Regions from separate parts of the Kribbella sp. NPDC004875 genome, predicted to be linked through region 2. Evidence: riboswitches for the same ligand, from Rfam matches in the RefSeq annotation. Region 2 holds a riboswitch; the other holds the start of a gene.
What was found. Region 2 has a riboswitch for glycine ahead of gcvP (aminomethyl-transferring glycine dehydrogenase). Riboswitches for the same ligand answer to the same signal wherever they lie in the genome.
Positions count from the first base shown of each region.

Region 1: it holds a riboswitch for glycine, as region 2 does, so the genes downstream of both, ACFYRH_RS08345 (L-serine ammonia-lyase) here and gcvP (aminomethyl-transferring glycine dehydrogenase) in region 2, are expected to answer to the same signal.

Region 1 is NZ_JBIALI010000001.1:1,710,764-1,714,828, reverse strand. Features, by position in the region: gene ACFYRH_RS08350 (SDR family NAD(P)-dependent oxidoreductase) at 1-480, shown strand, start outside; gene ACFYRH_RS08345 (L-serine ammonia-lyase) at 505-1,878, opposite strand; glycine riboswitch at 1,958-2,050, opposite strand; gene ACFYRH_RS08340 (DUF3817 domain-containing protein) at 2,048-2,413, opposite strand; gene ACFYRH_RS08335 (alpha/beta hydrolase) at 2,511-3,929, shown strand; gene ACFYRH_RS08330 (hypothetical protein) at 3,942-4,065, opposite strand, start outside.
Region 2 is NZ_JBIALI010000002.1:712,056-716,120, reverse strand. Features, by position in the region: gene gcvP (aminomethyl-transferring glycine dehydrogenase) at 1-2,083, opposite strand, end outside; glycine riboswitch at 2,168-2,255, opposite strand; gene ACFYRH_RS14465 (hypothetical protein) at 2,272-2,457, opposite strand; gene ACFYRH_RS14460 (MerR family transcriptional regulator) at 2,488-3,150, opposite strand; gene ACFYRH_RS14455 (bifunctional nuclease family protein) at 3,325-3,819, opposite strand; gene ACFYRH_RS14450 (MerR family transcriptional regulator) at 3,905-4,065, opposite strand, start outside.

The DNA of each region.
Region 1 (4,065 bases), on a different contig from region 2:
CTGATCAACAACGCCGGCATCCCGGGGCCGCGCAAGGAGGCGCGGGACCTGACCGCCGAGGACATCCACCAGGTGTTCGACCTGAACGTGTACGGACCGGTGCGGATGCTGCGCGCGTTCCTGCCGTTGCTGGAGCGCAGTGCGAACCCGGTCGTCGTGAACGTGTCGAGCGGACTCGGCTCGATCGCCACCGCCGTCGACCCGGCGGCGCACACCGGCGCCGTACCGGTGTGGGTCCCGGCTCCGGCGTACGGCGCGTCGAAGGCGGCGCTGAACATGCTGACGGTCCAGTACGCGAAGCAGCTGCCGAATCTGCGGATCAACACCGTCGACCCCGGGTACACCGCGACCGACTTCAACGGGCGCAGCGGTTACCAGACCGTCGAGGAGGGCGCCGAGATCATCGTGCGGCTGGCGACGATCGACCAGGACGGCCCGACCGCGGAGTACCTGAGCATCCACGGCACGGTGCCCTGGTAACCAGAAGAGTGACCAGAAGGGTGACTAGCACTCGATGACGTTGACGGCGAGCCCGCCGCGCGAGGTCTCCTTGTACTTGATCTTCATGTCGGCGCCGGTCTCGCGCATCGTCTTGATCACCTTGTCCAGCGTGACCACGTGGACGCCGTCGCCGTGCATCGCCATCCGGGCCGCGTTGATCGCCTTCACCGACGCCATCGCGTTCCGCTCGATACACGGGATCTGGACCAGGCCGCCGACCGGGTCGCAGGTCAGGCCGAGGTTGTGCTCCATCGCGATCTCGGCGGCGTTCTCGACCTGCTGCGGCGTCCCGCCGAGCACCTCGCAGAGGCCGGCCGCCGCCATCGAGCAGGCCGACCCGACCTCGCCCTGACAGCCGACCTCGGCGCCGGAGATCGACGCGTTCTCCTTGTACAGCACGCCGATCGCCCCGGCGGCCAGCAGGAACCGGACCGCGCCGTCGTCGGTCGCGCCCGGCACGAACCGCCGGTAGTAGTGCAGTACGGCGGGAATGATGCCGGCGGCACCGTTCGTCGGGGCGGTGACGATCCGGCCGCCGGACGCGTTCTGCTCGTTGACGGCGAGCGCAAACAGGTTCACCCAGTCCATCACCTTCAGCGGATCGACCGACCACGGGTCGCCGCTCAGCCGGCGGTGCAGGGCGTGCGCCCGGCGCGGCACCTTCAGCCCGCCGGGCAGGATGCCCTCGGTCTCGCAGCCCTCCCGGACGCAGTCCTGCATGACCTGCCAGATGTGCAACAGGCCGTCGCGGATCTCGTCCTCGGTGCGCCAGGCGAGCTCGTTCGCGAGCATCACCTCGCTGATCGTCAGCTGCGACTCGCGGCACCGGTCGAGCAGCTCCGCGCCGGTCGTGAACGGGTACTTCAGCGGGGTGGTGTCCGGCACGATCCGGTCCCCGGCCGCGGCGGTCTCGTCGACCACGAAGCCACCACCGACCGAGTAGTAGGTGCGCTCCCGCAGTACGGCGCCGGTGGTGTCCCGGGCGACGAAGATCATCCCGTTCGGGTGGTACGGGAGGGCCTTGCGGCGGTGCATCACCAGGTCGGTGTTCTCGTCGAACGCGATCTCGTGGGTGCCGGCGAGCAGGATCCGGCCGCGCTCGCGGATGGTCTCGACGCGGGCGTCGACGGAGTGCGTGACGACGGTCTCCGGGTCGGCGCCCTCGAGCCCGAGCAGGACGGCCTTGTCGCTGCCGTGCCCGTGCCCGGTCGCGCCGAGCGAGCCGAACAGCTGCGCCTCGACGGTCGCCGTCGCGGTCAGCAGACCGTCGTCGACGAGGCCGAGCGCGAACGTGCGGGCCGCTCGCATCGGTCCCACGGTGTGGGAACTCGACGGGCCGATCCCGATACTGAACAGGTCGAAGACGCTGATCGCCATCGTGTGGAGGTCCCTTCCGGTCGTCGTTGACCGAGTGGTGTCCTCCCCGCTCTGTCAGGCTGATGCCCTCCAGAGGTGCCTCGCCCGTACGGTGAAGGTGCCTGAGAGATTCTTGGGGAGAGTTGCTCCTACGGCGCCCGGATCAGGTCCGGGTCTCTCCCGCACGGGTTCATGCGGCTGTTGAGTTAGCTTCCGCTGTGGACGGTACGGCGGTCCCACGCCCGGCGTCAATCCGGCCCGTTCGCCGCTCACGACCTTGAACCCAGATCTCGAAGAACCAGGTGAACAGCGGCGGAACACTGGCTGCCAGGGCGGCCAGTGTGACCGGCCAGGACCAGCGCAACGGGCCGCGGACCGCGAGCACGGTGATCACGTAGGCGACGAAGATGCCGCCGTGGATCGGGCCGAAGATCTGCACGCCGATCTCGTTGTCCGACAGCACGTACTTGAACAGCATCCCGATCAGCAGGCCGGTCCACGAGACTGCCTCGGCGATCGCCACGGCCCGGAACCACTGCGCATGTTTGGTACTCATCAACGACCGACCCTAACAAGCCCCCCAAGCCACGTCCGGGGTCATCGGGGGCCGCTCCCCGATGCCGCCAGCAAGCGATTGCCGAAGGATCGTCGGCATGATGCTCACCCGACGCGCCGTCACCGGCGCGGTACTTCTCGGCGTCGCGACCGCGGGCCTGGCAACACTGCCGGCCGCCGCCACGACGACCAGCACGATCCAGTGGACCGACTGCAAACCCGAAGGCAAGGACGATCCCGCCGAGGTGCTGGGCTCGCAGTGCGCGACGCTCCGCCTGCCCGTCGACTGGCGCGACCCCGGCGGACCGACGTTCGACCTGGCGATCGCCCGCCGGACGGCGAAGACACCGAGCGAGCGCGTCGGCGTCCTGGTGTTCGGGCCGGGCGGCCCCGGCGACTCCGGCGTCGACCGGATCAAGACCGGGATCAGCCGGTTCAGCACCGACCTGCAGGACCGCTTCGACATCGTCAGCCTCGACCCGCGCGGAGTGGCCCGCAGCAACCCGGTGAAGTGCTCGACCGACCTGCTCGCGAAGCAGCCGTCGCCGATCATGAAGAGCGCGGCCGACTTCCGTACGACGCTCGCCTACAACCGGCAGCTCGCCTCGGACTGCCGCCGGAACACCGGCCCGCTCTACGACCACATCGACACCTGGCAGACGGTCCGCGACGTCGACGCCATCCGCCGGGCCCTCGGCGAGTCGACGATCTCGTTCCACGGCAGCTCGTACGGCACGCTGCTCGGAGCGCAGTACGCCGAGACGTACCCGAGCCACGTGCGCGCGATGGTGCTGGAGAGCGTCATCGACCACTCCACGGCCACGACCCGGGCGTTCATCGACGACCAGGCCACCGCGGCACAGGACTCGTTCGACGAGTTCGTGAAGTGGTGCGACGCGGCGACGGCCTGCGCAGTGCACGGTCGCGACATCCACGCGCTCTGGGCCGGCCAGCTCGCGAAGTCGGCCGATCCGTTCAAGCTCAGCTACTCGGTGTTCAGGTTGCTGTACGAGCCGCAGTGGTCCGCGCTCGCCGACATGCTGGCCTCGGCGACACCCGAGAAGAAGGCCGCCGCGACCGGGCTCACGTCGTACCCGCTCGCGGTGTTCTGCCAGGACTGGAACCTGCCGGTGCGCGACTACCGCGAGTACGCCGCTCATCTGCAGCGGACCGCGCGGAACAACCAGGACATGCGCTACCCGGGACCGCTGATGGCCGTCTCCATCTGCCTCGGCTCACCGCCGGCGAACAACCCGCAGCACCAACTGAAGGTCCATGGCCTCGAGACGCCAGTGCTGGTAGCCAACGCGATCCACGACCCGGCGACCGGATACTCCTGGGCACAGAGTGTCACGCGGCAGCTCGGCCGGTACGGCGTCCTGCTGACCTACGAGGGCTGGGGACACGGGAGCTACGGGAAGAGCCCGTGCATGCAGAGCACGATCGACGACTACCTGATCTCGCGAGAGGTGCCGGAGCGCGGTAGCAGCTGCGCCGCCGTACCACCGGCCACGTGACGTAGCCCGGCGTCAGACCGGAACGCCGGTCACGTCGAGCACCCGGTCGAGGTGGTCTCCACGGACCAGTCGCCCGGCCAGCAGCCGGAGCTCGGCGCAGGCGGTCTCCAGCGCCTGCGCCTGGGTCCGGCAGTTG
Region 2 (4,065 bases):
TCTTGTGCAGGTTCAGGTGGCTGACGTCGCCGCCGAACTCACCCGGCTTCGCCAGCCCGAGCAGGGCGTTCAGGTTCGCGCCGTCGACGTACACCTGGCCGCCGTGCTCGTGGACGATCGAGCAGACCTCGCGGACGCTCTCCTCGTACACACCGTGCGTGGACGGGTAGGTGATCATGATCGCGGCCAGCCGGTCGGCGTGCTCGGCGGCCTTCGCGCGCAGGTCGTCCAGGTTGATCGTGCCGTCGTCGTTGCCCTTGACAACGACCACCTTCATGCCGGCCATCACCGCGGACGCGGCGTTCGTGCCGTGCGCGGACGCCGGGATCAGGCAGACGGTGCGGTCCTGCGAGCCCTGCGCGTGGTGGTAGCCGCGGATCGCGAGCAGCCCGGCGAGCTCACCCTGCGAGCCGGCGTTCGGCTGGATCGAGACCTTCGCGTAGCCGGTCACCTCGGCCAGCCAGCGCTCCAGCTGGTTGATCAGCTTGGCGTAGCCGGCCGCGTCCTCGATCGGCGCGAACGGGTGCAGGTCCGCGAACTCCGGCCAGGTGACCGGCTCCATCTCGGTGGTCGCGTTCAGCTTCATCGTGCAGGAGCCGAGCGGGATCATTCCGCGGTCCAGCGCGTAGTCCATGTCGGACAGCTTGCGCAGGTAGCGCAGCATCGAAGTCTCCGACTGGTGCGTGTTGAACACCGGATGGGTCAGGTACTCCGACGTCCGGGCGACCGCGATCGCCGGCGCGCCGAGCGTGTCGTCGTACTGGCCGCCGAAGGACTGGCAGACCCGGGTCAGCGTGGCGACGTCGGTCTTCTCGTCGCAGGAGATGCCGACGTGGTCCGCGTCCACGAGCCGCAGCCAGATCCCGTTCTGGCGGGCCGCGTCGACAACGTCGGCGGCCTGCCCCGGGACCCGCGCGAGCACGGTGTCGAAGAAGTCGTCGTGCACGACCTCGATGCCACTGGCGCGCAGCGAGGCGGCGAGCTTGCCGGCGTACGAGTGCACGCGCTCGGCGATCGCCCGCAGTCCGTCCGGACCGTGATAGACGGCGTACATCGACGCGACCACGGCGAGCAGGACCTGCGCCGTACAGATGTTGGAGGTCGCCTTCTCGCGGCGGATGTGCTGCTCGCGGGTCTGCAGCGCCAGCCGGTACGCCGGGGCGCCGTCGGAGTCGACCGAGACGCCGACCAGGCGACCGGGCAACGACCGCTCGAGACCGGACCGCACCGACATGAAGCCGGCGTGCGGACCACCGTAGAACAGCGGTACGCCGAAGCGCTGCGAGGAACCGATGACGATGTCGGCGCCGGCCTCACCCGGTGCCTCGAGCAACGTCAGCGCGAGCAGGTCGGAGGCCACGGCAACCAACGTGTCGCGCCCGTGCGCCGCCTCGATCAGCGGCTTCAGGTCGCGGACGGCTCCGTTGGACCCCGGATACTGCACCAGGAAGCCGAAGAAGTCACCGTCCGGCAGACCGCCGGTGGTGTCGGCGACCACGACCTCGATCCCGAGCGCCTCGGCGCGCGTCCGCACCACCGCGATGGTCTGTGCGAAGCAGTCCGCGTCGACGAGGAAGCGGTCGGACTTGCTCTTCTTGTTCGACCGGTGCGCCAGCGTCATCGCCTCGGCGGCCGCGGTGCCCTCGTCGAGCAGCGACGCGTTCGCGGTCGGCAGGCCGGTCAGGTCGGAGACCACGGTCTGGAAGTTCAGCAGCGCCTCGAGCCGGCCCTGGGAGATCTCCGGCTGGTACGGCGTGTACGCGGTGTACCAGGCCGGGTTCTCGACCAGGCGGCGGACGATCACCGACGGCGTGAACGTGCCGTAGTACCCCTGGCCGATCATCGAGGTGGCGACCGTGTTGCGGGCCGCGAGCTGGCGGAGCTCGGTGAGCGCGTCGACCTCGGAGGCCGGTTCGGGCAGCCGCATCGCTTCGGCGGACCGGATCGAGGCCGGGACCGCGGCGTCCACGAGCGCGTCCACGTCGTCGTACCCGAGCAGCTGGACCATCCGGGCGATCTCGTCCGGGCGCGGACCGATGTGCCGGTCGGCGAAGGTTGCCGAAAGGTGGGGTGAGTTGTTCATCTAGAGGCTCCGTTGCTGACAGTGCGTCCGGTCGCCTCCCCCTCTGTCACACCCTGCCGTGCGGGCAGTACGCTCCAGAGTCGCCTGTGACACTCGGTCCATGGGCCTGAGAGGTTCCGGGGAGGAATTGCCCCTTCGGCGCCCGAACACGGGTCTCTCCCGAGTGTTGTGTACGGCTGAACCTGAGGCTACCAGGAATCTTCGAACAGTTCGGGCAGCAGCCGGCGGGCGTCCGGCCGCGCCGCCGCTACCTGCGCTCCGAGCACCTGGGCCTGGGACTCCAGGCGGGTGAAGTCGATCGAGTCGTCCGCGTTCAGCGGTAACAGCAAGGTCGCCCACACACCGCGCAGCGAGTTGGCGGTGAGTGGGCGCACAGGAGGGGCGGAAAAGGGCCGAAGGCTGGGTCAGCCCGTCATCCGGGCGCGGCGGCGGGCGGCGAGCTCGTCGCCCGCGTGGCCGTCCTCGTCCGACTCGTCGTGACCGTCGGCACGTTCGGTGGGCAGCTCGGACAGCGAACCCTCGACCTCGCGCCAGACACCGCCGAGGGCGATACCGAACACGCCCTGACCGCCGGCCAGCAGGTCGATCACCTCGTCGGGCGAGGTGCACATGTACACCGACGCGCCGTCGCTCATCAGCGTGATCTGAGTCAGGTCGTCGAAGCCGCGCTTGCTGAGGTGGGCGATCGCGGTCCGGATCTGCTGCAGCGAGATCCCGGCGTCGAGCAGCCGCTTGATCACCTTCAGCAACAGCACGTCACGGAAGCCGTACAGCCGTTGGGTGCCGGAGCCGGTCGCGGGGCGCACGGACGGCGAGACCAGACCGGTACGGGCCCAGTAGTCGAGCTGCCGGTAGGTGATCCCGGCCGCGGCACACGCGGTCGGACCGCGGAACCCGACATCCTCCGGCATCGGCCGCAGGTCGTCGTCGAACAGCAGACCCTGAACGCCGGCGGTGGCAGTGGCTTCGGCCACGGCCTCGGCATGCGCGTCGGACGTCGACGTCAGATCCGTGTCGCCGGTGCGTGTCACGCCTGAGCCTCCCTGGTACCGATCGGAACGAACCATCTCCGTGGAGTGACAACACCCCACGACTCCTTCACGGTAAGCCGCGGCCTGAACCGGGTCAACGACAACCGCGTCGAGCCGGGAGCGTGTCGCGACTGCCGCACGAATCGTTACCTAGTCGCTCTTGTATCACCCGAGGCACATCGGCGGGTCGCAGTTGACTTCGGACCCGGATCAACTCTTGTCGAAATCCTCCGGGGTGACCTGGTCGAGGAACTCCCGGAACCGCTCGACCTCCTCTTCCTCTTCGACCTCGTCGGCGCCGGTGGTCTCGCTCTCCGGCACCGGGATCCCGGCCTCGGCGAGGATCTCCTCGGTGCAGAACACCGGCGTCCCGGTGCGCAGCGCGAGCGCGATCGAGTCCGACGGCCGCGCGGAGATCTCGGTCTTGTCGTCGAAGACCAGGATCGCCTCGAACACGCCGTCGGTCAGGTTCACGATCCGGACCTGGCTGAGGGTGTGACCGAGCACCCGGATGGTCTCGGCGAACAGGTCGTGGGTCAACGGCCGCGGTGGCTCCATGCCCTGCTGAGCGAACGCGATCGCGCTCGCCTCGGCAGCACCGATCCAGATCGGCAGGTACCGCTCACCTCCGACCTCTCGCAACAGCACGATCGGCTGACTCGAGGGCATCTCCACCCGGACTCCGACCACGTCGACTTCGCGCACACCTTCAGCCTACTCCGCAGTCAACCCACCAGCAGTCCCGCGGGGTGTGCCACGGTCCGCACAACCGTGCGCGCCGTTCGCCAGGTCAGCGGGGCAGGCGGGAGCGGACCAGCGCGGTATGGAGACGCACGGTGAGGGCCGCCAACTCCGCTGTCTGTTCGGTCCGGCGGGGCCCGGTGACCTGCTCGATCAGGCCGACCTCCCGATCGGCCGCCGTACGGAACGCGCGCAGGTGCCGCGGCTCGA